Regions from separate parts of the Kitasatospora sp. NPDC001603 genome, predicted to be linked through region 3. Evidence: riboswitches for the same ligand, from Rfam matches in the RefSeq annotation. Region 3 holds a riboswitch; each other region holds the start of a gene.
What was found. A riboswitch is a leader RNA that binds a small molecule or an ion and turns the genes downstream of it on or off. The one in region 3 is predicted to bind cyclic di-AMP.
Positions count from the first base shown of each region.

Region 1: it holds a riboswitch for cyclic di-AMP, as region 3 does, so the genes downstream of both, ABT263_RS16805 (M23 family metallopeptidase) here and ABT263_RS16700 (glycoside hydrolase family 16 protein) in region 3, are expected to answer to the same signal.
Region 2: it holds a riboswitch for cyclic di-AMP, as region 3 does, so the genes downstream of both, ABT263_RS03475 (C40 family peptidase) here and ABT263_RS16700 (glycoside hydrolase family 16 protein) in region 3, are expected to answer to the same signal.

Region 1 covers NZ_JBEPAA010000023.1:21,948-31,868, forward strand. The annotation lists gene ABT263_RS16785 (class I SAM-dependent methyltransferase) at 1-50, opposite strand, end outside; gene ABT263_RS16790 (sensor domain-containing protein) at 158-871, opposite strand; gene ABT263_RS16795 (GNAT family N-acetyltransferase) at 973-1,545, opposite strand; gene ABT263_RS16800 (hypothetical protein) at 1,588-2,592, shown strand; gene ABT263_RS16805 (M23 family metallopeptidase) at 2,664-3,524, opposite strand; cyclic di-AMP (ydaO/yuaA leader) riboswitch at 3,537-3,695, opposite strand; gene ABT263_RS16810 (YiaA/YiaB family inner membrane protein) at 3,940-4,230, shown strand; gene ABT263_RS16815 (alpha/beta fold hydrolase) at 4,358-5,185, shown strand; gene ABT263_RS16820 (TetR/AcrR family transcriptional regulator) at 5,372-5,941, shown strand; gene ABT263_RS16825 (SpoIIE family protein phosphatase) at 6,185-8,464, shown strand; gene ABT263_RS16830 (sensor histidine kinase) at 8,626-9,906, shown strand; gene ABT263_RS16835 (roadblock/LC7 domain-containing protein) at 9,890-9,921, shown strand, end outside.
Region 2 covers NZ_JBEPAA010000003.1:126,254-136,174, reverse strand. The annotation lists gene ABT263_RS03500 (AMP-dependent synthetase/ligase) at 1-1,339, shown strand, start outside; gene ABT263_RS03495 (glycosyltransferase family 4 protein) at 1,387-2,526, opposite strand; gene ABT263_RS03490 (glycosyltransferase 87 family protein) at 2,771-4,195, shown strand; gene ABT263_RS03485 (hypothetical protein) at 4,192-5,349, opposite strand; gene ABT263_RS03480 (C40 family peptidase) at 5,382-6,440, opposite strand; gene ABT263_RS03475 (C40 family peptidase) at 6,666-7,814, opposite strand; cyclic di-AMP (ydaO/yuaA leader) riboswitch at 7,825-7,978, opposite strand; gene ABT263_RS03470 (C40 family peptidase) at 8,302-9,345, opposite strand; gene ABT263_RS03465 (NYN domain-containing protein) at 9,557-9,921, opposite strand, start outside.
Region 3 covers NZ_JBEPAA010000022.1:101,650-111,570, forward strand. The annotation lists gene ABT263_RS16655 (DUF4865 family protein) at 43-678, shown strand; gene ABT263_RS16660 (carboxymuconolactone decarboxylase family protein) at 690-1,106, shown strand; gene ABT263_RS16665 (phosphotriesterase family protein) at 1,103-2,062, shown strand; gene ABT263_RS16670 (hypothetical protein) at 2,631-3,023, opposite strand; gene ABT263_RS16675 (FHA domain-containing protein) at 3,065-4,174, opposite strand; gene ABT263_RS16680 (SDR family NAD(P)-dependent oxidoreductase) at 4,336-5,100, opposite strand; gene ABT263_RS16685 (TetR family transcriptional regulator) at 5,580-6,200, shown strand; gene ABT263_RS16690 (alpha/beta hydrolase) at 6,489-7,631, shown strand; gene ABT263_RS16695 (MoaF-related domain-containing protein) at 7,701-8,030, opposite strand; cyclic di-AMP (ydaO/yuaA leader) riboswitch at 8,476-8,600, shown strand; gene ABT263_RS16700 (glycoside hydrolase family 16 protein) at 8,605-9,873, shown strand.

The DNA of each region.
Region 1 (9,921 bases), on a different contig from region 3:
GGGCGGGAGGTGACCGGGACGTCGGCGGCGAGGTCGGTCGGGGCGGCCATGCGGTCATCGGACCACGGGCCGGCCCCGCCCGCACCCCGGAGCGTCCGGGGCGGGGCGGGGCCGGTGGGGCTGGTGGGGCCGGGCGGTGGGGCGGCGGGTGGACCGGTCAGCGGCCGAGCAGAGCCCGCGCGGCGAGCCGGTTGACGTTGGTCAGGCCGCGCACCAGCTGCGGGGTCAGGAAGACGAACACGAAGCCCAGCAGCGAGAGCCCGGCGATCTGCAGCGGCCCCTCGACGTAGTAGACGTGCTCGACGCCGTTGCCGTCGTAGTAGTCGAACACCCGGAAGCCCCGCCAGCCGACGTACTTCGGGTAGACCCAGTGGTAGAGCGGGTAGAGCGCCAGCGTCCAGCCGACCAGCAGGAACGTCAGCGACATCACGAAGCTGAAGAGCGCCCACGGGAGCATCACCACCTGGTAGAGCACGGCCTTCCAGCCCGCCGCGTCCACCAGCCGCGCGGTGATCGCGCCCCAGCTGCCCGGCCGGCGCGCCCGGACCGGCTTCGGGCCGGGCACGTCCAGCGCCAGCATGCCGCGGACCCGGGCCCGCTCCAGCCGGCCGAAACCCCGGGCCCCGGCGGTCAGAGCGGCCAGCACCGGCATGCCGAGCACGGTGACGAGAGTGCCGACACCGAAGGTGAACAGCGTGACGGCGAAGGCGAACCCGGCGAGGGCCACCGGCACCGCGGTGAGGGTGAAGCCGAGCTCCCGGTAGTAGTAGGACGAGAACGGCGCCCGCCAGGCGTACGGCGGCTCCTCGGTGCGCCGTACCGCGTCGTCGCGGTCGTACTCGCTGCGCTGCGTGCTGAGGCTGCTGCTCATGGCCGTCGGGTCCTTCTCGGTGGCGTGCCGGGCTGACGTCACAACCCTGTCAAAGGCCGGGCCGGGCGGACATCCGGCTCCCCCGCGAAGCGGGCCGGGGGTTAACCCCCCACCCGGGGCCACTCGTGGGCGAGCAGCGAGTACTGGAAGGAGTCGCGCCAGCCGCCGCGCAGGTGCACGTCGTGCCGGATCCGGCCCTCCAGGCGGAAGCCGGCCCGGATGAGCACCCGGACCGAGGCCGTGTTCTCCACGTCCACCCGGGCGACCAGCCGGTGCAGCCCGAGCGGGCCGAAGGCGAAGTCGCAGAGCAGCCCGGTGATCTCGCCCGCGTAGCCGTTGCCCCAGGTGTCCGGGCGCAGCGCGTAGCCGAGGTCGGCGCTGCGGTGGCCGCCGAGCGTGAGGGCGGCGTTCCCGATCGGGACGGCGCGGGACGGGGCGTCCGCGTCGGCGCGGCGGATGACGGCCAGCCGGTAGACCGTCCGCTCGTCCTGCTGCGCCTCCTCCAGGTACTGCTCGATCTGGTCGGCGCAGTCCTCGCGGTCACGCGGCTCGAACGGGAGGTAGCGGGTGGCCTCCCGGTCGCCGAACACCGCGTACAGGGCGTCGACGTCGGCGGCGCTGTGGTGGAACTCGCGGATGGCCAGGCGGGGGCCGGTGAGTCGGACGGGGACCATGCCTGCCGACCCTACCCGGGCTTTCCGGTTACCTTACGTGACATGGAAGAAGAAGACCTGCGGCTCGCCCCGCGCACCAAAGCCGCCGAACTGCTCGCCTGGGCGCAGGCGCACGGCCACCCGCCGGTGGCCGAGGCGCCGGTGCGGGCGGTGCTGGCGCTGCTGGAGCTGGGTGAGGGCAGGATGCGTGACGGCTGGCCGGAGCTGACCTCGGACGCCGTGGAACAACTGCTGTACGAGCGGCTCTACCTGTACGTCCAGCCCGAGCCGGAGCAGGACCCGCTGGCGTACGGCGCCGCGGTGCGGCTGCTGATCGACCACCAGCGGGCGGCGAAGCGGCTGAACGCCAAGCGGCAGGAGCGGCTGCACGCGGAGGCCGAGTGGCAGGGCGAGGTGGCCGCCGGGCTGCTGCGCCGCGCCGACCTGGTGACCTGGCCCCGGCTGTACACGCTGCTGCTGCGGGCGGACGGGGTGGACCCGGCCGACGGGGCGGCGGTCCGGGCCTGGCTGGAGGCGTTCCGGGAGCTGGCGCCGGAGGACCGGGCGGCCGCCTACGAGCGGCTGGAGGCGACGGGCGCGCTGGACCCGGTGGACGACGGGGGCTGGGACGGCGCCCGGCCGCTCAGCGTCGGGATGGCCACCGACGGTGCCCGGCGGCTGCTGGAGCAGGGGCTGATGCGGCGCAGCTACCGCAACCTGGAGGAGCTCACCGCGCAGGGCCGGCCGATGCCCGACGAGCTGGCCGGGGACTTCGGGGCGTTCGAGGAGGCCGCCGTCGAGGCCGCGCTGGACCTCTTCGGCGAGTGGACGGTGCCGGGGCTGCCGCGGCTGCTGGTGGAGGAGTTCCCGGAGCTGGCCCCGGAGCCGGGCCAGGAGGAGATCGACGCGTACCTGGCGCAGCTGCCCGGGGCACCCGGCGAGGCGGAGGACGCCGGGGAGTACGGGGACGACGAGCCCGGGGACGAGTACGGCTACGCGCCCGGGGACGGGCACGGGCACGGGTCCGCCGACCGGCCGGGCGGGGCCGGCGCGGCCGCCGGGGCCTGAGACGCGACGGTGCCCCGGCCGTCGTGACGACGACCGGGGCACCGCGGCGGGCTGTCAGAAGGCGACGCCGGTCAGGGCGTCACGCCGCGCTGCTCGAACCAGCTCTCCGGGTCGACCGGGGCACCGCCGCCGGGGCGGACCTCCAGGTGCAGGTGCGGGCCGGTGACGTTGCCGGTGGCCCCCACCTTGCCGAGCTGCTGGCCGGGGACGACCTTGCCGGAGCCCTTGATGATCGAGGAGAGGTGGCAGTACCAGATCTCGGTGCCGTCGGGCAGCGTCTCGACGATCCGGTAGCCGTACGACCCGGCCCAGCCGGCCGAGGTGATGGTGCCCTGGCCGACCGCGTAGACCGGGGTGCCGGTGTCGGCGGCGAAGTCCAGGCCGGTGTGCAGGTGGGCCCAGTAGGAGGCGCTCTGGCCGTAGTGGGCCGAGAGGTGGTAGTCGCGCACCGGCAGCTCGATGGCGGCGAGCTTGGCCTTCTCGGCCTCCTCCGCGGCCCGCTTGGCCTCCTGCTGCTGGGCCGCGCGCTTGACCTCGGCCTCCTTGGCGGCCTGCAGGCGGGCGCCCTCCTCGGCGGCGGTGCGCTGGCTGTCCGCCTGCTGCTGGATCCGGGCGGCGAGCGCGAGGCCCGGGTCCGCGGCGAGCGCGACCGGGGTCTCGTCCGGGACCTCGACGGCGGGGGCGGCGGCCGGGGTGGCGGAGGCGAAGCCGGTCGCACCGAGGGTGGCGGCCACGGCGGTGACGCCGAGCAGCGGGGCGGTGCCGCGGGTCTGACGGGGCATCCGGTGCCGGTTGCTGTCGGGGGCCTGCGGCCCGGTCTCGACGCCGGACCCGCCGAACTCGCCCGGGTGGGCGGGCGGCCAGGGGTGGTCGAGCAGCTGGGTGCCGGCGGGGGAGCCGGGCAGGTGTGCCGGAGAGTGCGACGACGCCACGGAGGCGCGCTCCTTTCCTTCCTTCGCGCCTACCGGGTTAGCTGACGGGTTCGGAGCAGGAAGGTCTCCTACGGCTGGGCCTGGGCCCGGCCGATTCACCCCAAGGAACATGGTTCCCCGGCTCCCTGGCCTGCCCGGAGGCCGGCCGGCGGGATTAGGCGACGGCGCACGGTGCCGTCTGGGTACGGCGTTACGAACCGCGCTGCGTTATCAAACGTTAATCCTAGGAGCCTCTGATTCCAAGCCGTCCGTTCGGGACAGCCGGATACTACCCGGACGGTACGTGACCTGATGGGCGATTTGGGCGGATCGACGGCACCTGACACTACCGAACGTGAGGGGACGTCAACGAACGGCCCCCCACTTGAGTACTCCTACTCATGTGCGGCGCTCCCGGCGCGGCCATCCTGGCGCCATGAACGCACCGATGCAGTCACGCACCACGGCCGCGTACCACCTCCAGGCCGTCCTCTCCTTCGCCCTCTCCGGCAGCGCCCTCGCCGTCGGCATCGCCTATCTGCCGGTCGGCGGCTGGACCCGCGCCTTCCTCGCGGTCGGCCTGCTCTACACCGTCACCTCCGCCTTCACCCTGGCCAAGGTGATCCGGGACCGGCAGGAGACCAACGAGATCGTCACCCGGGTGGACCAGGCGCGGCTGGAGAAGCTGCTCGCCGAGCACGACCCGTTCAAGGTGGAGGGGGTCTGAGCCGCGGCACCGGGGCCACCCCGGGGTCCGGCCGGGTCGAGGGCTTGACGGCTAAGGCTATTAGCCTTAGCTTTATGGCTATCGGCGCAACGCCGACAGCCCGTCCCCGCGGACCGAGGAGGCCCCCATGCCCGGCACCTTCACCCCCAGCACCCAGTACCTCGACCTCCCCGGCGGCCGGCTGGCCTTCGACGACACCGAGCAGGGCGACGGCGCCCCCCTCGTCCTGCTCCCCGGGATGCTCGACAGCCGTGCCGCGTACCGGCACCTGCGCCCGCTGCTGGTGGCCGCGGGCCACCGGGTGATCACCCTAGACCTGCGCGGGTTCGGCGAGTCCTCGATCGCCTGGGACGACTACACGCCGGCCGCGATCGCCACCGACGTCCTCGCCCTGCTGGACCACCTCGGCATCGACCGCGCCACGCTGGTCGGCAACTCCTACGCCGGTGCGACGGTGGTCAAGGTGGCCGGGGACGCGCCGGAGCGGGTGGCCGGGATCGTCCTGGTGGACGCCTTCGTCGAGAACCCGCCGCCGAACGCGCTGCAGCGCGCGATGTTCGGCGTGATGGGCGTCCTGCTGGTGCACTCGCCCGCGTTCTGGGGCCTCTACCACCGCAAGATGGCGTACCCCGGTCCCAAGCCGGCCGACTTCGACGCCTACGTGGACGGACTGGTCGCCGCGATGCGCACGCCGGGCCGCAAGCAGGCCACCCGGGGCTACGTGCGCGGGGACTCCGCGCCGAACGGCTGGACCGCCGCCGTGAGCTGCCCGGCGCTGGTCCTGATGGGCACCAAGGACCCCGACTTCCCCGACCCCGAGCTGGTCGCCGACCGGCAGGCCACCGCGCTGAACGGCCGCAAGGTGATGATCGAGGGCTCCGGGCACTACCCGATGGCCGACCGGCCGCAGGCCACCGCCGACGCCCTGCTGCCCTTCCTCGCCGAGCTGGCCTGAGCCCGCCCCTTCCTCGCCGAGCCGGCCCGAGCCCGCCCCTTCCTCGCCGAGCCGGCCCGAGCCCGCCCGCTACCTCGCCGCGCCGGCCTGAGCCCGCCCCTTCCTCGCCGAGCCGGCCCGAGCCCGCCCGCTACCTCGCCGCGCCGGCCTGAGCCCGCCCGCTACCTCGCCCACGGAGACCGCACCATGCCCCGAGTCGGACTGACCCCCGAGCAGGTCGTCGACCACGCCCTCGCCCTCATCGACGAACAGGGCCCCGAGGCCCTCACCCTGGCCGCCGTCGCCGGACGGGCCCAGGTGGCCACCCCCTCGCTGTACAAGCACGTCACCGGCGGACTCGCCGAGCTGCGCCGGCTGATCGCCGTCCGGGTCACCGAGGAACTCGCCGACCGGCTCGCCGAGGCCGCCGTCGGCCGCGGCGGGGACGACGCCGTCGCCGCCGTCCTGCGGGCCTACCACGGCTACGCCACCGAGTACCCGCACCGGTACGCCGCGCTGCCGCAGGCCCCGCAGCCGGACGACGACCTGGCCAGGGCGGGCGGCCGGCTGGTCGCGGTGATCCTCGCGGTGCTCCGCGGCTACGGGCTGGAGGGCTCCGAGGCCGTCCACGCCGCCCGGACCGTCCGCTCGGTCGCCCACGGCTTCGCCTCGCTGTCGATCGGCGGCGGGTTCCAGCTCGCCGAGAACCTCTCCGACACCCAGGACCGCCTGATCACCCTCCTCACCGGCGGCCTCCGGAACTGGCCCGGGGCCTGAACCCCGCCCCCACCGCGCGCCCGGGCTCCGTGAGTTCGCCCGGCCGGGCGCCGCACCCGGCGCACCCCGCGCGGCGGGCCGGCCGGACCACGGCGGACCACCCGGTCGGAGCGGCCGGGCAGGGCACGCCCGGCGTCCGCACCCCGGCACCGGTGCGCCGTCCGGGTCACCCTTCACCGGCATCGGAAATGAGGTATGAAGAATTGGGTGCCCGACAAGGCGACGGAAAGGCCGGGAAACCCCATGGACCTGACCTCACCGTGGCTTCCCCCCTCCGAGGACGAGAGCCGGGCCCCGCGCAGCAGCCCCACCGCGCGCAGCGCGATGCGCTGTGTCCGGTTACTGCTCGGCTGCACCACCGCCGCCGAACTCCTCGGGACCGTGCTCGCCGAGGGCCCGGGCTGGATCACCGGTGAGGGCTCCGCGCTCTACCTGCTGGACAGCGCCGGAATGCTCCGGCTCACCGCCTCGCACGGCCTGCCCGACTGGGTCCACGAGCGCTACGGCGTCATCGATCCGGCGAGCGAGCTGCCCGCCGCGATGGCCCTGCGACTGCGCCGCCCGTACCTGCTCAGTCCGGAGCGCACCAGCGTCGACTATCCCCACCGCAATGCCGGCATGGGCACCGGAATGGTCGCGCTGATCGCCCTGCCGATGATCGTCGACGAACGGCCGATCGGCGTGCTCGCCCTCGCCCTCGCCCACCGGGGCACCGTCCCCCGCCGCGATCTGGACGTGCTGGAGACGCTCGGCGACGCCTGCGCCCACCGGCTCGCCCATCTGCTCGACAGCGCGCGGGCGGGGGCCCGCCCGGCCGGGACGGCCCACCCGGGGCCCGGCGGCGAGGCCGGTACGGACGGGCGGGCCGCCGCACTGGCCCACCCGATGCTCTCGCTCGCCGTCCGGTCCGCCGGGCACGGCGCCTTCGAGCGCGATCTGGTGACCGGCGAGACCTTCTGGGACGCCACCGCCTACCGGCTGGTCGACCGCCCCGTGCCGCCCGGCGGCCCGCCCACCGCACCCGACCTGGACGGGCTGGTCCACCCCGAGGACCTCCCGGACGTCCAGGCCGCCCTCGCCGAGGCGCTCGCCACCGGCGGCCCGTACCGGATCGAGTACCGGGTGCCGCGCCGCGACGGCGGTGTGATCCGGATCGAGGAGACCGGCGAGGTGATGCTGGACGTGCACCGCCGGCCGGTCCGGGTCGCCGGGCTGCTGGCCGACCGGGACCGCGCGGGCGCCCCCGCGGAGGAGGCGGCCGGCGGCGGAGCGGGCGGCGGCGCCCCGGCGGCCGGCGCCCGCTCGGCGCTGCTGCTGGCGCTCACCCGCGCGCTGTCCCGCGCGGTCACCGTCCGGGACGTGACCACCGCGGTGACCGACGTCGCCCGGCCGGCCTTCGGCGCCGCCAGCATCGTGCTCGACCTGGTCGACGAGGGCCGGCTGCTGCCCGTCTCGCACACCGTGTACGGCGGCCCGCGCCGGACCGAGCTGACCCGGCTGGCCGACCTCTCCGAGGGCGTGATGCAGCACTCGCTGGCCCGCTCCGCCCCGCTGTTCAGCGAGCCCGCCACCACCCGGCCGGGCGGCGGCGGGCCACTGACCCCGGCGTCCTGGGCGGTGCTGCCACTGGTCGCCTCCGGGCGGCAGGTCGGCTCCTGCCTGATCACCTTCTCCACCGAACGGGTCTTCGGCCGCGAGGACCGAACCCTCTACTCCGCCTTCGCCGGCATCCTGGCGCAGTCCCTGGAGCGCGCCCGGCTCTACGACACCCACCACCACCGGGCCACCGAACTGCAGCGCGCCATGCTGCCGCGCACCCTGCCCCGGCTGCCCGGGATCGCCAGCGCCGCGCGCTACCTGCCCAGCACCGAGGGCATGCAGATCGGCGGCGACTGGTACGACCTGCTGCGGCTGCCGGACGGCCGGATCGGCCTGGTGATCGGCGACGTCCAGGGCCACAACGCCGAGGCCACCGCCGTGATGGGCCAGCTGCGCAGCGGTCTGCGCGCGTACGCCACCGACGGCCACGACCCGGCCGCCACCCTGGCCCGGACCAGCCGGCTGCTGTCCGAACTCGACACCGACCTCTTCGCCACCTGCCTCTACCTCACCCTCGACCCCGCCGACGGGACGGTCCGGGCGGCCCGGGCCGGTCACCCCTCGCCGGTCCGGATCGCGCCGGACGCCGCGGCCGTCGAGCTGGACCTACCGGGCGGCCCGCCGCTGGGCGTGGACCCGGGGCAGCCGTACCACCTGACGGTCGGGCACCTGGCGGTCGGCGAGACGCTGCTGGTCTACACGGACGGCCTGGTCGAGGACCGCGAGGAGGACTACGACGAGTCGGTGCAGCGGATGCTCGGCGGGCTGGAGCTGTGGGCCCGGCAGGCCGGTCCGGTCCGCCTCGGCCCGGCCGCCGCCCTGGAGCGCCTCGCCGACCTGCTCACCCTCAACGTGACCGAGCGCCGCTCCCGGCCGGACGACGTCGCTCTGCTGTTGCTGCACCGGAGTTCGCCGGTTCAGTGAGCCTCCGGCGGCGCCGGGGGAGCGGCCCCGGGCGGGGCGCGGCCGGGCCGGAAGCAGGTCGGATTGACGTCGTATGGACGGGATATTGACGAGATCCGGTCACTTGGCGAGATCCGTTCACACCTTCGTAGGATCATCACCCTAGAATTCGCGGCGTGACGATGACTCAGTGGTGTGCAACGGCAACCGGCGTTCTCGCCGCCCTCGCCCTCGTGGCCGCCGCCCGCTACCGCGCCGTCTCCGTCACCCAGCGCCGCCGGGCCGACCGGCAGCAGCGCGAGAACGCCCGCCTCCAGGACCAGCTCGCCGTCGAACTCGCCCGCCGGGGCAGCGAACTGGCGGCCGTCCAACAGGAGCAGGAACTCAACGCCTCCACCCAGCGGGCCTTCCTCAGCGTGGCCCGCCGGATCCTCGTGATGGCCCACGACCAGCAGGCCCTGCTCGACGAGATGGAGCGCACCCACGACGACCCGGCGCTGCTGGAGGGCCTGCTCAAGGCCGACCACGCCGCCGCCCAACAGGCCCGCCTCGCCCAGACCCTGGCCGTCCTGTGCGGCGCCCGGGCCGGGCGGCACTGGCCCGAACCGGTCTCGCTGGAGGACGTGGTGCGCGGTGCCCAGTCGCGCATCCTGCCCTTCCAGCGGGTGGTGGTCCGCAGCCGGATCGAGACCGCCGTGGTCGGCGCCGCCGCCGAGGCGCTCATCCACGCCGTGGCCGAGCTGCTGGACAACGCCACCCGCTACTCACCGCCCAGCACCCAGGTGTTCGTCACGCTGATGCCCGTCCACAACGGCGCCGTCGTCGAGATCGACGACGGCGGCGTCGGGATGCCCGAGCCGGCCGTCGCCAAGGCGGCCTCCGCGCTGGCCGGCGGCACCTCGCTGGAGGTGTCCCGCCTCGGCGAGGTGCCGCAGCTGGGCCTGGCCGCGGTCGGCCGGCTCGCCGAGCAGTACGGGTTCCGGGTCACCCTCAGTTCGGCGCCCTCCCCGTACGGCGGGGTCCGGGTCGTGGTGCTGCTGCCGAACGCGCTGCTCACCGAGCCGCTCCCGCCGACCGTCCCGGGCCTCGGCCCCGACGACCCGGCGTTCCCGGCCGACCCCCACCGGAACCCGGCCTCCCCCTACCCGGGCGGACATCCGCGGACCACCGCACACCCCCTGGTGGAGACCCCGCCGGCCGGCCCCGCCGCTCCGCCGCCGCTGCCCCGCCGGAGCCACCGGCGCGACCGCTCCAACCGCCACGCCTCGCCGGCCGCTCCCCCGCCGGCGCCCGCCCCGCCCTACCGGTCGGCGCAGGATGCCCGGGCGTTCATGGCGATGTTCCAGGCCGGCACCGCCGACGGCCGGTCGGCCGCCCGGACGCAGGCCCAGCCCCACCGTTCCCTGCCCGCTTCCCCCCAGCTCCCCCAGCGCTTCGGAGAGTTCCATGACCACCACCCCTGATCTCGGCTGGCTGCT
Region 2 (9,921 bases), on a different contig from region 3:
CCTGGCGACGCTGGCCGGGGCGGGCCGGGACGTCACCGACGCGACCGTGGCCGAGCGCCGGTCGCTGGCGACGGCCGACTCGATCGCCACCGTCGTCTACACCTCGGGCACCACCGGCCGCCCCAAGGGCTGCCAGCTGACCCACGCCAACTTCATGGCCGAGTGCGGCAACATCGTGGAGCGGCTGGCCCCGCTGTTCCGCACCGGCGAGAGCTCGGTGCTGCTCTTCCTGCCGCTGGCCCACGTGCTCGGCCGGATCGCCGAGATCGCCCCCGCGATGGCCCCGATCAAGCTCGGCCACGTCTCGGACATCAAGGACGTCACCGCCGAGCTGGCGGCGTTCCGGCCCACCCTGATCCTGGGCGTGCCGAGAGTGTTCGAGAAGGTCTACAACACCGCCCGCGCGAAGGCCCAGGCCGACGGCAAGGGCAAGATCTTCGACAAGGCCGCCGACACCGCGATCGCGTACAGCCGGGCGCTGGACGCCGGCGGCGCGGGCCTGGGCCTGCGGATCAAGCACAAGATCTTCGACAAGCTGGTCTACAGCAAGCTGCGCGCCGCGCTCGGCGGCCGGGCCACCCACGCGATCTCCGGCGGCGCCCCGCTCGGCGAGCGGCTCGGCCACTTCTACCGGGGCATCGGCTTCACCGTCCTGGAGGGCTACGGCCTGACCGAGACCTGCGCGGCCACCGCCTTCAACCCCTGGGACAAGCCGAAGATCGGTACGGTCGGCCAGCCGCTGCCCGGCGCCGCCGTCCGGATCGCCGAGGACGGCGAGGTCCTGTTCAAGGGTCCGCAGGTGTTCACCGGCTACTGGAACAACCCGCAGGCCACCGCCGAGGCGCTGAAGGACGGCTGGATCTCCACCGGCGACATCGGCTCGCTGGACTCCGAGGGCTACCTCACCATCACCGGCCGCAAGAAGGAGATCATCGTCACCGCGGGCGGCAAGAACGTCGCCCCGGCGGTGATCGAGGACCGGATCCGGGCGCACGCGCTGATCGGCGAGGTGATGGTGGTCGGCGACCGCAGGCCGTTCATCGGCTGCCTGGTCACCGTGGACGAGGACTTCTTCCCCAAGTGGAAGGAGCTGAACGGCAAGCCCGCCACCGCCACGGTGGCCGAGCTGCGGGAGGACGCGGACCTGCTGGCCGCCGTCCAGGCCGCCGTGGACGACGGCAACGCCGCCGTCTCGCACGCCGAGGCGGTGAAGAAGTTCCGGCTGCTGGACACCGTCTTCTCCGAGGAGAGCGGCCACCTCACGCCGTCGCTCAAGCTCAAGCGCAACCTGGTGCTGAAGGACTTCGCGGCCGACGTCGAGGCGATCTACCAGCGCTGACCGTACGGTGCGGGCCCCGCCGCGGTGGCGGGGCCCGCACCGCTTCGTCAGCCCGCCAGCAGCGAGGTCAGCCGCCCGGCCAGCAGGTCCCACCGCCAGGAGCGGTCCACCCAGCGCCGCCCGGCCTCGCCGAGCCGCCGGCGCAGCTCCTCGTCGTTCAGCAGCCGGACGATCCGCTCGGCCGCGGCGGCCGGCGAGCCGCCCGGCACCACGTAGCCGGTCTCGCCCTCCAGCACCGCGTCCGGCGCGCCGCCGGAGTCCCCGGCCACCACCGGCAGACCGGTCGCCGAGGCCTCCAGGTAGACGATGCCCAGGCCCTCGACGTCCAGCCCGCCCCGCCGGGTCCGGCAGGGCATCGCGAAGACGTCCCCGGCGCCGTAGTGCGCGGGCAGCTCCGACCACGGCACCGCGCCGGTGAACCGCACCGCGTGGCGCACGCCCCGGGCGTCGGCGAGCTTCTCCAGGTCCGCCCGGTAGGGGCCGTCGCCGACGATCAGCAGCACGGCGTCCGGCACCTCGGCGAGGATCTGCGGCATCGCCTCGATCAGGGTGTCCTGGCCCTTGCGCGGCACCAGCCGGGAGACGCAGACCACCACCGGCCGGTCCGCCAGCCCGAGCCGGCGGCGCAGCTCGGCGCCGCCCGAGTCGGGGTGGAAGGTCTGCTCGTCGACCCCCGGCGGCAGCTGCACCATCCGGGCGGCCGCCTCCGGGCCGACCGCGTCGGCGATCCGGGAGCGGGTGTACTCGCCGAGGTAGGTGAGGGTGTCGGTACCGGCGCCGATCCGGCGCAGCAGCTGCCGGGCCACCGGGAGCTGGGCCCAGGCGGCCTCGTGGCCGTGCGTCATGCCGAGCAGCCGGCCGCCGGCTCCGGCCCGGCGCAGCGCGGGCGCCATCAGCCCGAGCGGGGCGGCCGCGCCGAACCAGACCGAGTCGCACTTCTCGGCGCGGAGGATCTCGGCGGCCCGGCGGGTGACGCGCGGTGTGGGAACCATCACCTTCGTCCGGTCGCGGATCACCGGGAACGGCTGTTCGGCGTCGAAGCGGGCGACCTCGGCGCCGTCGCGCCAGGTCGACGCGTAGACCACGATGCTCCCGGCGGGCTGACGGACAGCCATGTTGTGGACGAAGGCCTGGATGCCGCCGGGTCGCGGCGGGAAGTCATTGGTGACGATCAAGGTCTTGTGCATCTGGCCACGGCTCGCTCGGTCGGGGGGTGCTCGGTGTACCGCTGGGTGATCCGTACGATAGGTCAACACCACGACCCGCCGGGAACGGATCCGCGCACGGCAACCGTTTCTCCCCCGGGTCTGTCCTAGAACCTAGGCAGCCGGTGCGGCCCCGCCGAACGTGGCGCCGCGCCCGGCACCGGCCGCCCGGGCGTCCGTCGCGCGACGCCTCCGGTGGGACGTCCGAGACGAACGAGGGAGCGCAGTGGAGTTGGCCCCGGCCACCAAGTCCGGTTCACCCAGCGGCGCCGACGGCCCCGGCACGGCGCTGGCCGTCCGCCAGGAGCCCGTACCGGCCCCCACCGGCCCCTCCCGGCGTACCGGGGCGCTCTGCGCGCTCGGCGGGACGTGGCTGGCCTCCCGGGCACTGCTGCTGCTGCTGGTGACCGGCGTGCTGCGGATGGCCGGCGGGGACATCACCACGGACGTCTGGCTGATCTACCACGGCTGGTACGGCGTCCTGCAGACCGGCACCTTCCCGCTGGACGACGTGACCTGGCAGTACCCGCCCGGCGCCGCCCTGGTGATCATGCTGCCCGGGCTGCTGCCCTGGTCGTACCTGGTCTCCTTCTGGGTGATCTGCGGGCTGGCCGACGCGGTCGCGATGGCCCTGCTGGTGCGTACCGGCCTGCGCAGGGGCCGGGCCCTGACCGGTGCCTGGGTCTGGGTGGCCGGCGTGCCGCTGCTCGGTCCGATGATCTACAACCGGTACGACGTCATCGTCACCGCCGTCGCGGTGGCCGGCCTGCTGGCGCTGATCCGCCGCCCGGCGATCGGCGGCATCCTGCTGGGGCTGGGCGGGATCATCAAGATCTGGCCGCTGATCGGCCTGATCGGCACCCCGTCCGGCCGCCGCACCCGCCGCTCCTGGACCGCCGCCGCGGCCACCGCCGTCTCGGTGGGCTTCCTGCTGGCGGCCGGGATGAACGGCGCCTTCGAGTTCCTGACCTTCCAGAAGGACCGCGGCGTCGAGGTGGAGTCGGTCGGCGCGCTGCCGCTGCACTTCGCCCGGATGGCCGGCGCCTGGGACGGCAGGGTGACGATGAACTACGGCTCGGTCGAGATGCTCGGGCCGTGGGTGAACGTGGTCGGCAAGGTGATGCTGGCCGGCAGCCTGCTGGGCTTCGCCTGGCTGCTGCTCTGGCGCTTCACCGCCAAGCGCCGCAACGCGGCGACCATGTACGACGCGGCGCTGGCCGCGCTGCTGATCTTCACCGTGACCAGCCGGGTGATCAGCCCGCAGTACCTGGTCTGGCTGGTCGGCGTGGCGGCGGTCTGCCTGACCGTGCGCGGCACCAGCCAGCGCCCGGTGGCGCTGCTGGTCCTGGCCGCGACGCCGCTGACCGTGGTGGAGTTCCCGCTGCTCTTCAGCGAGCTGGTCGGCAGCGAGCCCTGGGCCGTCACCGCGCTGACCCTGCGCAACCTGCTGCTGCTGGCCGCCACCGGGCTCTCCTGCGTCCGGCTCTGGCGCTCGACCCGCGGGACCGCCCAGCTCCCGCCGACCGTCGTGCTGGACCGCGCGGAGCCGGAGCCGGTGTCGGCGAACGGCTACCCGGTGCGCCCGGGGATCGCGTACGAGCAGGACCTGCTGGACGGCATCGACCGGCCGCCGGCCCAGCGGCGGCGCTAGGCCGCCAGGCGGCGGACCTCGGTGACCCAGAGCGCGGTGAACTCGGCCAGTCCCAGGCCCAGCTCGTCCCGCAGGACGCGGTCCGACTGCTCCTCCCGGCCCGCGCCCGCGCCCGCCGCGCCGACCGCCCGGTAGTAGCCGACCAGCCGGTCCGGCCCGAAGCGGCGGGCGATCAGGTCGCAGGCCAGCCAGGCCTGCTCGTAGGCCTGGGCGATGCCGTCGGCCCCGGCGGTGAAGTCCCGGTCGGCGGGGAGCGCCGAGGGCACCCGGCCGGCGGCGACGTCCCGGGCCAGCTCGGGGGCGATCTGCCGGGGCGAGCGGCCGGAGTCCCGGTAGCCGGTCCAGTCGGCGACGCCCTCGGAGAGCCAGAGCGGCGTCCAGGCCCGGGTGTCGGCCCGGGTCGCCACGTGCACGGCCTCGTGGGTGATCACCACCTGGCGGCCGAAGTCGCTGAGCCCCCGGTAGGCCCCGGGGTTGACCAGCACCCGGTCGGCCGGGGTGTGCCGGGGGGCGCCGGGCGCCGCGGTGGTGACCGCCACCATGCCGGTCCAGCCCGCCGGGTCGGCGTCCAGCAGCCGGCCGAACTGCTCCTCGGTGGCGGGCAGCTCCAGGAGCAGCCGGCCCGGCCAGGCGGTGCCCCAGAGCGCGGTGACGGCCGGGACGGCCCGGTCGGCCACGGCCGTGAGCTGCGCCGGGTCCGGACCGTCGGCCAGGCCGAGCACCAGGCAGTGCGCGCCGGCCGCCGCCCGGACGGTCCCGAAGTCCCAGAGCGGCGCCGGCCCGTCCGGGCCGTCCTCGCGTTCGACCCGCCAGCCCCCGCCGGTCCGCCACAGCTCCAGCCGGCGCTGGTGGACCACCGGGTAGGCGTCGTAGCCGGTCACCCGGACGGTCAGTTCGGCAGTGGCGGTGAGCCGGTCCGGCCGACCGGCCGGACCGAGCACGAGGTTGCGGTAGGCCGCCTCCACCGGGGGCGCGGACGGTGGGGCGGTCAGCGTCCGGGCCCGCTCGGCCAGCAGCGCGGCCACCTCGGCCCGCTGGTCCGCCACCGCGGCCACGGAGGCCGCCGGAGCCGCCCGGGGCAGCGACAGCTGGGCCAGTCCGCCCGCCGCGAGCAGCAGGGCCCCGCGCCGCGACAGTGCGCGGCGGCGTGTCACGGCATCGGCGGGAGGGGTCGGGACGGGCCGGCTCAGAGCCGGATCACCTCCGCGACGGGCATCGCGTTGACGCTCTCGTAGCGGACCTTGGCGCCCGGGTAGGGGGCGTGCACGATCACCCCGCCGCCGGCGTACATGCCGACGTGGTGCCTGTCCCGGTAGAAGATCACCAGGTCTCCCGGTCGCGCGTCGGAGATGCTGACCCGCTGGCCGGCGTACGCCTGGGCCTGCGAGGTGCGCGGCAGGGTCACTCCGGCCTGCCGCCAGCTCCAGTACATCAGACCGGAACAGTCGAACGCGCGGGGCCCGGCGGATCCGTACACATAGGGCGAACCGATCATCCGCACGGCGGCGGCCAGCGCGGCCGCGCCGCGTTCGGAGGCGGGCGGGGCCGTGCCCAGGTCGAGGCGGTCGGTGCCGCGGGTGGCCCGCTGCTCGGCCTCGCGGGCGTCCTGGGCCACCATCCGGGCCCGCTCGCCCGCCCCCAGGCTGTTGAGCAGCCGCTGCGCCTTGGCCAGCCGCTGCTGGATCTGCTGCTTGCTCTCGGCCAGGGCCCGGCGGGTCTCCTCCAGCTCGGAGAGCTTCATCGAGGCCTCCGTCCGGCGCTGGTCGAGCCGGCGCTGACGGGCCACCACCTCGTGCAGCGTCTCGTTCTGCCGCTCGGCGGCCTGGTCCAGGCTGCGGGCCTTGGAGAGGTAGCCCTCCGGGTCGGTGGAGAGCATCAGCTGGACGGTCTGCGCCATCCCGCCGCCCCGGTACTCGGCGCCGGCCACGGTGGCGAGGTCGCCGCGGAGCTCGTTGAGCTCGCCCTGGGCGACGGCGACCTGCTGCTGGAGCGTGCCGGTCTCGTGCTGGAGGCGCTGCTGGACGTCCAGTGCGGCGTTGTACTTCTCCGAGGCCTGCTCGGCCTCGTCGTACAGCTGTTCCACCTGCGCCTTGACGTCCTTGCGGTTCGACGGCCCGTCCGGCGTGCCCGGGGCGGCCTGGGCGGCACCCCCCGTGGCCACCCCCAGCGCGGTGGTGGCCGCGGCGGTCAGCACCAGCGCACGGGCGAACGCGCCCGGCAGGGGGGAACGGCGGTGCACGGCCATACGACGGTAACTCCGATCCTGCGACCCGGCCCCGCCGCCGCACCGGTGCGGGCGGCTGTCGAGCGGGAGTCCGGTGGCAGACGTTAGCGAGTCCGGGCGAGCGAGTCCAAACCCCTCCCAACCCGAATATTTGACCCGCAATCGGACATCAGCACGGTCCGGCACGAAAGCCGCAGGCCCGGCCTCCCGCGAGGGGAGACCGGGCCTGCGGGAGCAGACGTCGGATCAGACGCGCACGATGGCCGAGATCGGCAGCATGCTGGCGGTCTCGTACCGGACGTTCGCGCCGGGCTTCGGCGCATGGATGACCTGGCCGCCACCGACGTAGAGCGCGACGTGGCTGCGGTCCGCACGGTAGATGATCAGGTCGCCGGGCTGGGCGTTGGCGATGTTGGTGCCCACGTTGGTACCGGCGGTGGCCTGGGACTGCGAGGTGCGCGGCAGCGACACGTCCGCCTGGGCGTAGGCCCAGCTGGTCAGGCCGGAGCAGTCGAAGGAGCTCGGACCGGCCGCGCCGTAGACGTACGGGGCGCCCAGCTTGCTCTCCGCGGCGGCGATCGCGGCGGCGGCGCGCGAGCCGTTGGCGGCGGGCGCGGACGGCGCGGCGGCGGCGGGCTTGGCGGCCGGCGAGGACGGGGCGGGCAGCTGGTCGCGGGTGTTGTCGCGGGAGGCGCGGTCGGCGTCCGCCTTGGCCTTGGCCTCGGCCTTGGCGGCGTCCGCCTTGGCCTTCGCCTCGGCGGCGGCCTTCTCCTCGGCCGCGCGCATCGCCTGGCGCTCCTGCTCGGACAGCGAGTTGTACAGGTCCTGGGCCTTGGCCAGCTTGCCCTGGACCTCCTCCTTGGAGGCCTTCAGCTGCTGGGTGGTGGCTTCGAGCTCGCCGAGCTTGCCCTGGGCCTCGTTGCGGTCCTGGTCGAGCCTGCGCTGCTGCTCCTGGAGGTCCTTCAGCGCACCGGACTGCGTGCTGCCGGCCTGGTTGATGGCACCGGCCTGGCTGAGGAAGCTGTCCGGGCTGGACGAGAGCATCAGCTGCACGGTCGGCGATATGCCGCCGTTGCGGTACTGCTCGCCGGCGATCTCGGCGAGACCGCCCTGGGCCTCGGTCACCGCGGCCTGCTGACGGGCCACCTTGTCCTGCAGCTCACCGACCTGCTTCTGCAGCTCCTGCTGCTTGGCCTGGGCGCCGTTGAGCTTCTCGGTGGCCTGCTCGGCCTGCTCGTTGAGCTGGTCGATCTGCTCCTTGACCTGATCCTTGGTCGGCGTCGGGTCGGCGTGGGCGCCGGACTGCGCGGAGAGCGCGACCGCCGCGGCGGCGACACCGGTCAGAATCGAGACCCGGGCACGGCCGGCGGGCTTGGGACGACGATGGGACGCCACGAAGGCGGACTCCTTCTTCCTACGTCCGCCTACCGGGTGAGCTGACGGGTTCGGGCCGGAAGCGTGCCCCACGACGCCTCACCGACCGCACGGCGGTCGACCTGGCGCCGATTCACCCCGGAGGAACATGGTTCCCCGGCTCCGTTCCACAGCGCCCCCGACTACTGGACTCCCCGTCGGGCAGATGCTCTGCCCCGCTGCTTCACGAACTCGGCGGTAAACCTCCGCCGCCACCCCTGCTGGGTGATCGACTGTGCGGTGGTTCGAGGCATGACCCTAGTAACAGAACCGTGATCCGTTCAAATCCTTGTCAGAAAAATGCCGGAAGAATATCCAAGTTCATTTGTGAATATGACCGGGTGTGATCACGCGCCCACATGGAGCTGATCGTTTGTCATGATGCGGCCGCAGACACCGACGCCACCCCCGGTTCAGGGGGTGGCGCGGATCACAGGGCCGGATCCCGGCCCGTGGGCATGTCGGTGCGTCAGACCCGGCGGATCGCGTTGATCGGCATCGCGTCGGCCTTCATCACCTTCACCACGTCACCGGTGTGCGGCGCGTGGACCACCATCCCGTTGCCGATGTACATCCCGACGTGGCTGCGGTCCGGGCGGTAGATGATGAGGTCGCCCGGCTGGGCGTCGGCCAGCGAGGCCACCTTCGAGCCGTAGTTGGCCTGCGCCTGCGAGGTGCGCGGCAGCGAGACGCCGGCCTTCGCGTACGACCAGACCATCAGACCGGAGCAGTCGAAGGAGTTCGGGCCGACCGCGCTCCAGACGTACGGCGAACCCTGCTTGCTCATCGCGTTGGCGACGGCCTGCCCGGCGAAGCCGCTGCCCTGCGGCAGGCTGCTCAGGTCGGTGCGCTCGCTGCCGCGCGAGGCCCGGTCGGCCTGCTGCTGGGCGGCCTTCAGCGCGGCCCGGTCGGCGGCGCTGAGCGAGTTCAGCAGGTCCTGGGCTTCCTTGAGCTTCTTGTTGACCTCGGCCTTGGACTGGTTCAGGTCCTTGGTCGTGCTGTCCAGCGAGGCGAGGACGGCGGCCGCCTCGGCCTTCTGCTGGTCCAGCCGGCGCTGCTGGTCCTGCAGGCCCTTGAGCGCCTCGGTCTGGCTGGAGCTGGCCTGCTGGACGCTGGCGGCCTTGTCCAGGTAGCCGGACGGGTCGGAGGCGAGCATCAGCTGGACGGACGGGTCGATGCCGCCGGTCCGGTACTGCTCGGCCGCCACCTCGGCCAGCCCGCCCTGAAGCTGGGTCATCTGGTCCTGGCCGCGAGCCACCTGGTCCTGGAGCTGGTCCGCCTGCTTGCGCAGCTGGTCCGCCCGCTCCTTGGCACCGTTGAACTTCTCGGTGGCCTGCTCGGCCTCCTCCTGCAGCTGGTCGACCTGCGCCTTCACGTCCTCCTTCTTGGGGGACGGGCTGGGCGCGGCGTGGGCGCTGACCTGGGCCGAGAGGGCGACCGCGGTCGCAGCGGCAGCGGTCAGCACGGTGACCCGCGCACGGCTCGACTGCTTGGGACGGCGGTGGGTGGCCAAGTGACCGGCTCCTTCTTCCAACGGACTCACCCGAACGAGTGAGAATCCGGAAAATAGGTTTGACGCCAGACCCTAGTGAAGATCCACGCTTTGCGCCACTCCCCCGATGGCGTGAACTCCCGCCCCCCGCCATGACTTCACGGGATCCACACATCCCCGCAAACCGGGCGCTGACCAGGCGTCATCTCCTGCCGGCCGGCCCCGCCCAAGGTCAGGGCCGGGCCAGTCGGTTCAGCAGCAGCACCGAGGCTACAGGGCGCGCGCCCGCCTTCCGCACGCCCTCCGCGACCTCCCGGTCGGTGGAGACCACCACCACCGGCCGGCCCTGCGGCTCGGCCCGCACCAGGCGGCGGATCAGTTCGTCGGCGGTCTCCCCGGTCCGGCTGAACCGCACCCGGACCCCGCGCGGCGGCGCCAGGATCACCGGCACGTCGAGGTCCTGGCCGTCGAACACGCAGGTCACCTCCGCCTGCGTGCGCTGGGCCAGCATCGCCAGCCCGCCCAGCAGCCGGATCCGCTGCTGCTCCAGCGGGAGCGCGGGGTAGCCGGTCTTGGTCACGTTGTAGCCGTCCACCA
Region 3 (9,921 bases):
GAGCCGCCCCGCCCTGTCCGAAGCCCCCACCAGGAGCCCGACGTGCACGCCATGCAGTACGAGATCACCCTCCCCGCCGACTACGACATGGGGATCATCCACCGGCGGGTCGCCGAGAAGGGCCACCTGCTCGACGCCTACCCCGGTCTCGGCCTCAAGGCGTACCTGGTGCGCGAGCGCGGCCGCGACGACTCGCCCGTCCACCAGTACGCCCCGTTCTACCTCTGGCGGACCGCCGAGGGCATGAACAGCTTCCTCTGGGGCCCGGGCTTCCGGGGCCTGAGTGCCGACTTCGGCCGTCCGGCCGTCCGGCACTGGCTCGGCGCAGGTCTGCGCCACGGAGGTCCGCGCCACGAAGGTCCGCGCCGGGACGGACCGCCGCGCGTCGGTCTGCTGCGCGGCGACGCGGACGGGTCCGCCGGCTTCGCCAGCCGCCACCTCGAACCACTCCCGGACGGCGCCGACCCGGCCGAGGCCGTCGAGGCCGCCCTCGCGTCCCTGCCCGACCACCCGGCGCTGCACACGGCGGCCGTCGCCGTCGACCCCGACCGCTGGGAACTGCTGCGCATCGCGCTCTGGAGCGGCCCGGTCCCGGAGGACGCCCCGGGCACCCGCTACCGGGTGCTGCACCTGTCGACCCCCGAACTCGACCGGCTGCCCGCCGGCCGCCACTGGTGAAAGGCCCCCCCGTGAACCCCGCCGACCTCGTCCCCGCCCCGCTCGACCGCGCCGCCGGCTACGCGCTCCTGGACGAACTGGCCGGGCCGCAGACCCAGGCCGCCACCCTGACCGGCCTGGACGCGCTGGCGCCCGGCTTCGCCGACTGGATCGTCACCAGCCTCTTCGGCGGCACCTACCAGCGGCCCGGGCTGGGCCTGCGCGACCGCCAGGTGGCCAACCTGGCCGCGCTCACCGCCCTCGGCGGGGTGGAGCCGCAGCTCGCCGACCACGTCCGCAACAGCCTGCGGGTCGGGCTGAGCAGAGAGGAGATCACCGAGGTGCTGGTCCACCTCGCGCCCTACGTCGGCGTGCCCAAGGCCCTGGCCGCCCTGCGGGTGGCGAAGACCGCCTTCGCCGAGGCGGAGACCGGGGGCCGGGCCGCGTGAGTGCTTCTGTCGACAGTGCCGCCGAGGTTGCCGCCGGCGCCGGGGGCGGCGCCGTCCGCACCGTTCTGGGTGACCTCGACCCGGCCGAGTTCGGCGTCTGTGACGCCCACGATCACCTGTTCCTGCGCAGCCCCCGGCTGCCCGGCGAGGAACTCGACGACCCGGCGGCCGCCGAGCGGGTGCTGCGCGACTTCGCGGCGGCCGGCGGCCGGGCGATGGTCCAGTGGACCCCGCACGGCATGGGCCGCGGCGCCTTCGCGCTCCCCGGTCTCGCCCGCGCGACCGGCGTCCACCTGGTCGCGGCCACCGGCCTGCACCAGGACGTCCACTACGACCCGCAGTGGCTGGCCGAGCGCTACGAAGGGCTCGCCGAGCTGTTCACCGCCGAGCTGACCACCGGTCTGCGCGCCGCGCCCGCGGGCGTCCGGGCCGGACTGATCAAGGTGGCGGGCGACTACCACGGCCTCGGCCCGCACACCCGCCGGGTGATGGCGGCGGCGGCCGAGGCGCACCACGCCACCGGCGCGCCGATCGCCGTCCACCACGAACTCGGGACCGCCGCCTCGGACGTCCTCGACCTGCTCTGCGGGCAGCACGGCGTGCCGGCCCACCGGGTCATCCTCGGCCACCTCAACCGGCTGCCCGACCTGCGGCTGCACCGGCACCTCGCCGGTTCCGGCGCCTACCTGGCCCTGGACGGTCCCTCCCGGGCCCATCACGCCACCGACCACCACCTGTTCGACACCGTCGCCGCACTGGTCGAGGCCGGCCACGCCGACCGGCTGCTCCTCGGCGGTGACACCACCACCCGCACCGCCCGGCACAGCCCCGGACCCACCCACCTGCTCACGGCCGTCGCTCCGCGCCTGGACCGCGAGTTCGGCCCGGACCTGGCCCGACGCCTCCTCGTCACCAACCCCGCCCAGGCCCTGACCGTCCGCTGGGCGGCCCACTGAGCGCTCTGCGCCGCCGGGCCGGAGTGGCTGCCACCTCGGCCCGGGCCGCCCTGCCGGGCCGTGGTGGTGCGCGGTCCGAGCCGATGGCAGGTGCACCGGCTGTCCTGCGGGCTGCTCACCGACCCGCTGGGCCGTCTGCCCGACGGCGGCTCGCTCGGCCGGGGTTCGGTTGGGCGGGCTCGGTTGGGCTGCCCGGTGGGTCGGGCAGACCGATGCCGGTCGCGGCGAGGGCGTCGGCCGTCGCGTGGGCGTTCGTCGAGGGCTGGTGCTGCCGGGCGGGTGGGGGCCGGCGGGTTCGGCGCAGCCGTCTGGAGCATCGCGCCGTTCGTCTGGGCGGCGTGCGGTCCGCGTAGACCGGTCAGGGCTGCGGGGGAGTGCGCTGGTCGTCCCGGCGGCCGTGTGCTGCGGGCCAGGAAGTGCCGCGCTGGCGCGTATCCGGGGCCGGGGCCCGCTGCCGGGCGGGCGGGGAGCGGCTCGGCGGACCGGTACGGGCTGCGCCCTCCCCGGGCCGACCGCTGAGGACCGGGGGGTGCCGCGTTGGCGTGCGACCGCCCGGCCGGGGGCCGGGTCAGCCGCCGAGTGCCCGGAGGATCGGCTGGCCTAGTGCGCCGAGCCAGCCCGCCAGGGCCGAGAGGGGCCCGAGCAGGCCGGTGCCGGCCGCGACGAGTGCACCGGCCGAGCCGAGCAGGCGGGTGATCCTGGTGAGCCGGCCCGCGACCGCCTCGCGGTCCGGCTCCGGTCGCGCGACCTCCGTGTCCAGCGCGTCGAGCTCGGTCCGGACCTCGGGGGCGACCGCCGGTGGCAGCTGCGCCCGCTCGGCGGCGGAGCGGAGTTCGCCGACCAGCGCGCGGACGTCCTGCCCGGCCGCCGTGAAGTGGCCCGTCTGGCCGCCCCGGACCGTCTGGTCACCGGCGACGTTGTTGATCACGCCGCCCTGCTGGTTGCCGATGTTGAAGACCATGGCGTCCCTCCGGGGAGTCGGTCCTTCGAGGCTTGGGAGTCTCAGCGGGGCGGTGGCGCCTGGAGCCGCTGCGCTTCCGCCGACTCGAAGCGCCGCCGACGGGAGGTGGCCACGATGTGCAGGACGATTCCGACGAGGACCAGAACACTGCCGATCGCGGCCGCCCCGAAGCCGATGGCGCCCACTGGCATACCGCCGATCTCCGGGCCGAGGACATTGGGCACGGTCAGGTCGGGGCTGTCGGTGTTGGCCGCGTCGTTGGTCTCGGCGATGAAGCGGATGATCGCCCAGCCGTAGACCGCGCCGCCGACCACGAAGAGCAGGAAGCCCGCCACCACCAGGTGCCGCGCCCTGGTCCGGGTGGCCGCGATCTCGCGGAAGAAGCTCTCCCGCCGGGCCTGCGTGACGTAGTTGTACTGGTCACCCGCGACGTTGCTGAGGTTGCCCGCCTGCTGCTGCCCCACCTCGAACCTGCGCTCCGCCCCGTACGGCGGCGCCGCCGGGCGGTCGGGCGGCCCGGGCGGTGGCGGGCGGCGGCCTGGCGGGGGCGGCCGCGCCGACGGGTACTGCGGCGGCGGGGGGTACTGCTGTGGGGGGTACTGCTGCTGCTGCTGCGCCGACGGCGACACGAGCGGACCGCGCAGCCCGCGCGGCTGCTCCTGCGGTTGCCGGTACTCCTGGCGTTCCTGGTACTCCTGGCGGCCCTGGCGCTCCGACGGCTCCGGCCGGAGCGGCAGCGCGGCGGTCCGGGTGACATCGGCGGGCCGCTCCGCCGGGCTCTGCGCCGGGTCCCCCGTGCCGGGGCCGGGAAGGATGGCGGTGTCGGCCTCCCACGGGTCCTCGTAGTGCACCTCGAAGGGGCCGAAGTCCAGGACGTCCCCGGCGTGCAGCTCCTCCTGTCCGTGCACCGGGTGGCCGTTGAGCCGGGTGCCGTTGGTGGAGGCCAGGTCCTCGACGGTGGTGTGACCGGCCGACCGCTGCACCACGGCGTGGCGCCGGCTGACGCCGGGCTCGCCCACCCGGATCTGGCAGGTGGCGTCCCGGCCGACGAGCAGCGGCCGGTCGGTCAGTTCGAAGACCTCGCCCCGGAGCCGGCCGGGGGTGTCGACGACGAGACGGGGTAAGGCTTGTTCCCGCGACGGTGAGCTCATGGCACGGCCTCCTGCCGGGCGGGCTGCTGAACCACCGGCGGCGGCGACACGGTGCGGCGTCCGTCCGCCGGCTCGGGTGCCCTCACCTCCAGTAAAGGCCACCTCGGCGCCCCGGGACAGCCCCAGGGCCCCACCGGGTCGGCCCGCCGTCCGATCGGGGGTCACATGTGGGTGCCGCCGTCGATCCGGATCTCGGTGCCGGTGACGAAGGCGCCGTCGTCCGAGGCCAGCATGGCGATCACGCCGGCCACCGTCTCCGGCCCGGCGAAGCCCTGGCCGAGCGCGGGGGAGAGCTTGGCGAGCAGGCTGAAGTCGGCGTCGGCCGGCAGGCCCGGGTTGTTGGTCATGCCGCTGTCGATGCTGCCCGGGGCGACGCAGACCGCGCGCAGTCCCTGCTTGGCGTACTCCGAGGCGATCGCGTGGGTGAACGACTGGATGCCGCCCTTGGTCGCGGCGTACGCGGCCATGTAGGGGTGCGCGAAGGTCGCGGAGGTGGAGCTGAAGTTCACCACCACGCCCCGCCCACCGGCGAGCAGGGCCGGCAGCGCCTCGCGGGTCATCAGGAAGGTGCCGGTCAGGTTGACCGCGATCAGCGTGTTCCAGAACTCCAGGCTGGTCTCGTGGGTGTGCGAGGAACGCAGGATCCCGGCCGCGTTGACCAGGACGTCGAGCCCGCCGAGCCCGGCCACCGCCTCGGCCACGCCCGCGCGGACGGCGGCCTCGTCCGAGATGTCCACGACCGAGGTCGTCAACCGGTCGGCGGTCCCGTCACCGGTCGCCCGGTCCAGGGTGGCCTTCAGGCCGTCCTCGTTGACGTCGACCGCGACGACCCGCCCGCCCTCGGCGAGGATCCGGTGCACGGTGGCCCGGCCGATGCCCGAGCCGCCGCCGGTGATCAGGACGTTCCGTCCGCTGAAGCGCTCCATGGTGGTTCTCCGTTCGTTCGTGGTCTCGCGACCTCGATTGACACGGTACGCCGAAGTGGCACATCGTGCCAATGAGTCGTGGCGGGCCAAAGTGGCACGATGTGCCATACCGGTTCGGCTCGACGGTCATACCGCTGACCGCCCGGTGCGGAACGCCGCCGAGGTGCGCCCGCGCCACCACGGCACGCCGCGCCACCTGGGCGTGTCACGCCACTTTGACGCGACACGCCATCACGGCACGCCGCGCCATCCGTGCGTGTCACGCCGTCCTGGCACAACACGTCACCCCGGCATGTCCCGCCACCCGGGCGTGTCACGCCACTCCGGCGCGACACGCCTTCCTGGCACAACACGCCATCCCGGCACGTCCCGCCACCCGGGCGTGTCACGCCACTCCGGCGCGACACGCCTTCCTGGCACAACACGCCATCCCGGCACGTCGCGCCACCAGGTGCGTCGGTCCGCGTACGCTGAGTGCCGTGATCGGACGCCCTACCCTGAACCAGCGCCGCCGTGACACCACCCGGCTGGAGATCGCCCGTACCGCCGCCGCGCTCTTCGCCGAGCGCGGGGCCGAGGCGACCACCGCCGAGGAGATCGCGCTCGCCTCCGGCATCTCGGTGCGCACCTTCTACCGCTACTTCTCCGTGAAGGAGGACGCCGTCGCCCCGCTGCTGGCGGCCGGCGGCCGGCGCTGGGTGCTGCTCTTCGCGGAGAGCTCGGCCGATCTGCCGGTCCGCGAGGCGCTGGAGCGTTCGGCGGTCGAGTCGCTGACGCCATCCGACACTCCGGCCGTGGAGGCCATGCACTGGACCCGCGACCTGCTGCGCGATCCCCGGCTCGACTCGGTCTGGCAGCGGGTGCACGCCGACTCGGAGGAGCGGCTGCGCGCGGTGCTCACCGCCCGCTGCCCCCGGGGCACCGACGAGCTGGAGATCCGGCTCGCGGCCGCCGCCGCGACCACCGCCATCCGGGTGGCCCTGGAGGAGTGGGCCTTCTCCGACGCCCCCGCCGCCGGGCCCGGTTCGCCCCAGGAGCTGGGCGCCCGGTGCATGCGCGAACTGACCGCCGGTCTGCGCCTCTGGAGCAGCGTCAGCTGAGGCGACCTCAGCCCGGCCCACCCGCCACAGCGCCGGCCGCGGCGCCGGCCACATCGCCCGCCACTCCGCTCGTGCCAGCCCGCTCTCCCGCGGTTCCGGCACCGCCCCGGCCGCTATACCCGCTGGTCGGCGGGTCCACGGGGGCCCGGCGGGCCGCTAGGGTTGTTGATCGCGCCTCGGTGGTGGCTTCCGTGGTGGACGGGGGAACCGGGGCGGCCGTTCCGGTTGTCCTGACAGTTGTCCTGACAACGGGGGCGGGGGAGTTCGAGGCGTGGGAGCAAGTAGGACATGGGTCTGACGAGCCACAAGGTGCTGGCGCTGACCGTATTGATCGCCGTCGTGATGATGGCCGGCACGGTCTGGCTGTGGCCGAGACTGTCGAAGACGACCTGGCAGGCGGTGCTCGGCCGGATCGGCGCGCTGCTCGCCACCCAGCTCACCGTGCTCGCCGCGCTGGGCCTGGTGGCCAACAACTACTTCGCCTTCTACAGTAGTTGGGACGATCTGCTCGGCACCGGCGACAACGGCCCGGTCGTCATCCAGAACAAGGCGGACGCCTCCGGGCGCCTCCAGGTGGAGACCATCGGGCACGCGTCGGTCCAGGGCGGCGGGGCGCTCGGTCGCGACCCCAAGCAGTCCGGCGAGATCCGCGAGGTCCGGATCGACGGCGCCGGCACCCGGCTCTCCACCGACGGGTACGTCTACCTGCCGCCGCAGTACTTCCAGCCGGAGTACGCGCAGAAGCAGTTCCCGGCGGTGATCGTGAGCACCGGCTTCCCCGGGATCGCGAAGAACCTGGTGACCCGGCTGAACTACCCGGGCGCGGCGCTCAAGCTGCTCCAGGAGGGTCGGATGCAGCCGACCGTGATGGTGCTGATGCGCCCCTCGCCCGCACTCCCGCAGGACACCGAGTGCGAGGACATCCCGGGTGGCGCGCAGTCGGAGACGTACTTCACCAAGGACGTCCCGGCCGCGATCCAGGCGACCTACCGGGTCTCCTCGGACCCGCAGGCCTGGGGCTTCATGGGCAACTCGACCGGCGGCTACTGCGCCCTCAAGCTCGCCATGCGGCACCCGGAGGTCTTCCCGACCGCCGTCTCGCTCTCCGGCTACTACCAGGCCGCCGACGACCCGACCACCGGCGACCTCTTCCGGGGCAGCCAGCAGCGTCGCAACGAGGCGGACCTGATGTGGCGGCTGAAGAACCTGCCGCAGCCCGAGGTGTCCGTCCTGCTGGCCGGGACCAGGGAGGGCGACGGCGACTACCGCCGGGACACCGAGGCCTTCGTGGCGGCCGCGCACGCGCCCATGAAGGTCTCCTACAGCATGATGAAGACCGGCGGCCACAACTTCGAGACCTGGAGCAGGCTGCTGCCGTCCTCGCTGGAGTGGCTCTCCCAGCACCTCAAGGTGCCGAGCCACACGGTCTGACCGCCGCCGGGCCCGCCCGCCCGGCCAGCACGCCCGGATACCAGCGCGCGCGGCGGCCCCGGACCGGTCTCAGGCCACCGGCTCCAGGGTCCCGGTGTGCAGCTCGCCGACCCGGCCGCCCTCGCCCTCGTACGTCCAGAACGCGCGCACCGTCAGCCTGCCGAGGTCCATCACGTGGCTGACGGTGATGCCGCTCTGCTCGGTCCAGCTGACGAAGTACAGCTCCGGCCCGATCTCGGCGATGTGCAGCGCGACGTCCTCCCACTGACCCGCCGACTCGCCGAGGCCCTCCCAGCGCAGCCGCTTGCCGTCGGGCGAGTAGGCGTTGCGGAAGGCCGCGCCGTTGTCGACCTGGAAGAGGTAGGTACGGCCGGCGAAGGCGGGCAGGGGCGCGGTCATGGCGGAGCGGGTCCTCGTCTCTCGTCTGTGCGGTACGGCTGGACTCCCAACCTATCCGACCGGCCGACCTTCGCGGCGGACATGCGGGCACCCGGCCACGGAGCGGACACCGGGCCGGCGCCGCGCCCGCCCCGGCGCCGCGCCCACCCCGGCCGGACCTCCGCCACCCGCTCGCCGGCCCGCCGCCGACCCCCTCGGCCGCCCCGGCCGCCGCCCCACGCCCCGCCCCGCCTCCAACTGATCAACTTCCCCGGTGACTTGATCCACTCCGGACGGCTCCCACTGTGAGCTGCGCGACAACACCCCCTGTCGGCTTGTCGACATTCGAGCGGCCTGCCTAGCCTGCACGAGTCCGTCTTCGCGGACCCCGCCGTCGGGACGCCGAGTCCTGTCCACCCGCCGGTCGGCAGTCGAGCACCGCAGCGGACGGGAGCGGGGGACCCAGGTCAGTGCCCGGCCCACGCGCCCGCGCGTGCGGACCGAGGCTAGGGGTGAAGCCGCTCCCACAGGCGGCCGGGCAACCTCAGCCCGAACCCGACAGCTCACCTCGCAGGCGTCTACAGAGGACACCGCCATGCAGCAGCCTGCCCGGCGCGCGACGCCGCGCCACGCCCGCCCCTCCCACCGAGGCCGCAAGGCCGCCTTCGCCGCCACCGGAGCGCTCGCCATCAGCGGCGCCGGCCTGCTCGGCGTCCCGGCGCTCACCGGCGCCCAGGCGGCCACCGCGCCGACCGTCACCCAGGACCGGCTCGCCCCGGCCACCATGGTCGCGGGCAAGGCCACCACGGCCGCGCTGACCGTCCACTCCTCGTCCTGCTTCACGGCCAGGACCGTCGGGGTCGGCGTCCGCGACGCGGCCGGGCACAACCTCGACTTCCCCGGCAACGTCTCCAACGCGCAGATCTGCCCCAGCGGCCTGTCGATCACCACCGGTGCCCGAACCCTGCCCGCCGGGACGTACACCCAGTTCGGCTTCTGGCAGGACCTCGGCGGTGCCTGGCACAACCTGCCCTCGCGCCAGCTCGCGGTCTCCGACGCGACCGTCGCGCCCACCCCGAGCCCGACCGCCACCCCCAAGCCCACCCCGACGCCGACGCCCACCGCGACCGCCACCCCGTCGACCCCGGCCACCGGCGCCCCGGCCACCGGCGCCCCGGTCGCCGGGAAGTCGCTGACCTGGTCGGACGAGTTCAACGGCCCGATCGCCTACGGTTCGCGCTGGACGGGCGACAAGAGCAGCGCCTACCACTACGGCAACCACAACCCGGACGACAACAAGCTCGACTGGTTGAACAAGAACAACGTCTCGGTGGCCGGCGGCGTCGCCACCTTCACCGCCAAGCCGGGCGCCAACACGCTGGAGAACGGCAAGAAGTCCTGGGACACCGGGCTGCTCACCACCGAGTACTCCAGCGAGGGCTTCCAGGTGAAGACCGGCGACTACGCCGAGACCCGGGTCAAGCTCCCCGCCGGTACGGGCGCCTGGCCGGCGCTGTGGACCTGGAAGAACGGCAACGGGGAGATCGACTCCTTCGAGTACCACCCCGACAACCCGAACCTGCTGGAGCTGACCAACCACGTCAACCCGGGCCACCTGTACTACACCGACGCCAAGGCGATCGCGAAGGACGGCTGGGTCACCATCGGCACCCACTACGGCGCCACCTCGGTCGACTGGTACGTCAACGGCACGAAGGTCTTCTCGGACGGCAAGGGCGTCGGCGCCAACTGGTCCGCGTACCTGATCCTCAACCTGTCCCTGAGCGCCGGGCAGTACCACGCCGCGCCGCAGGGCACGGCCCCGATCACCTTCGCCGCGGACTACGTCCGGGTCTACCGCTAGGCCCCGTCCCGCCGGGGGCCCGCCGGGCGTGATCGCCGGGCCGGACCC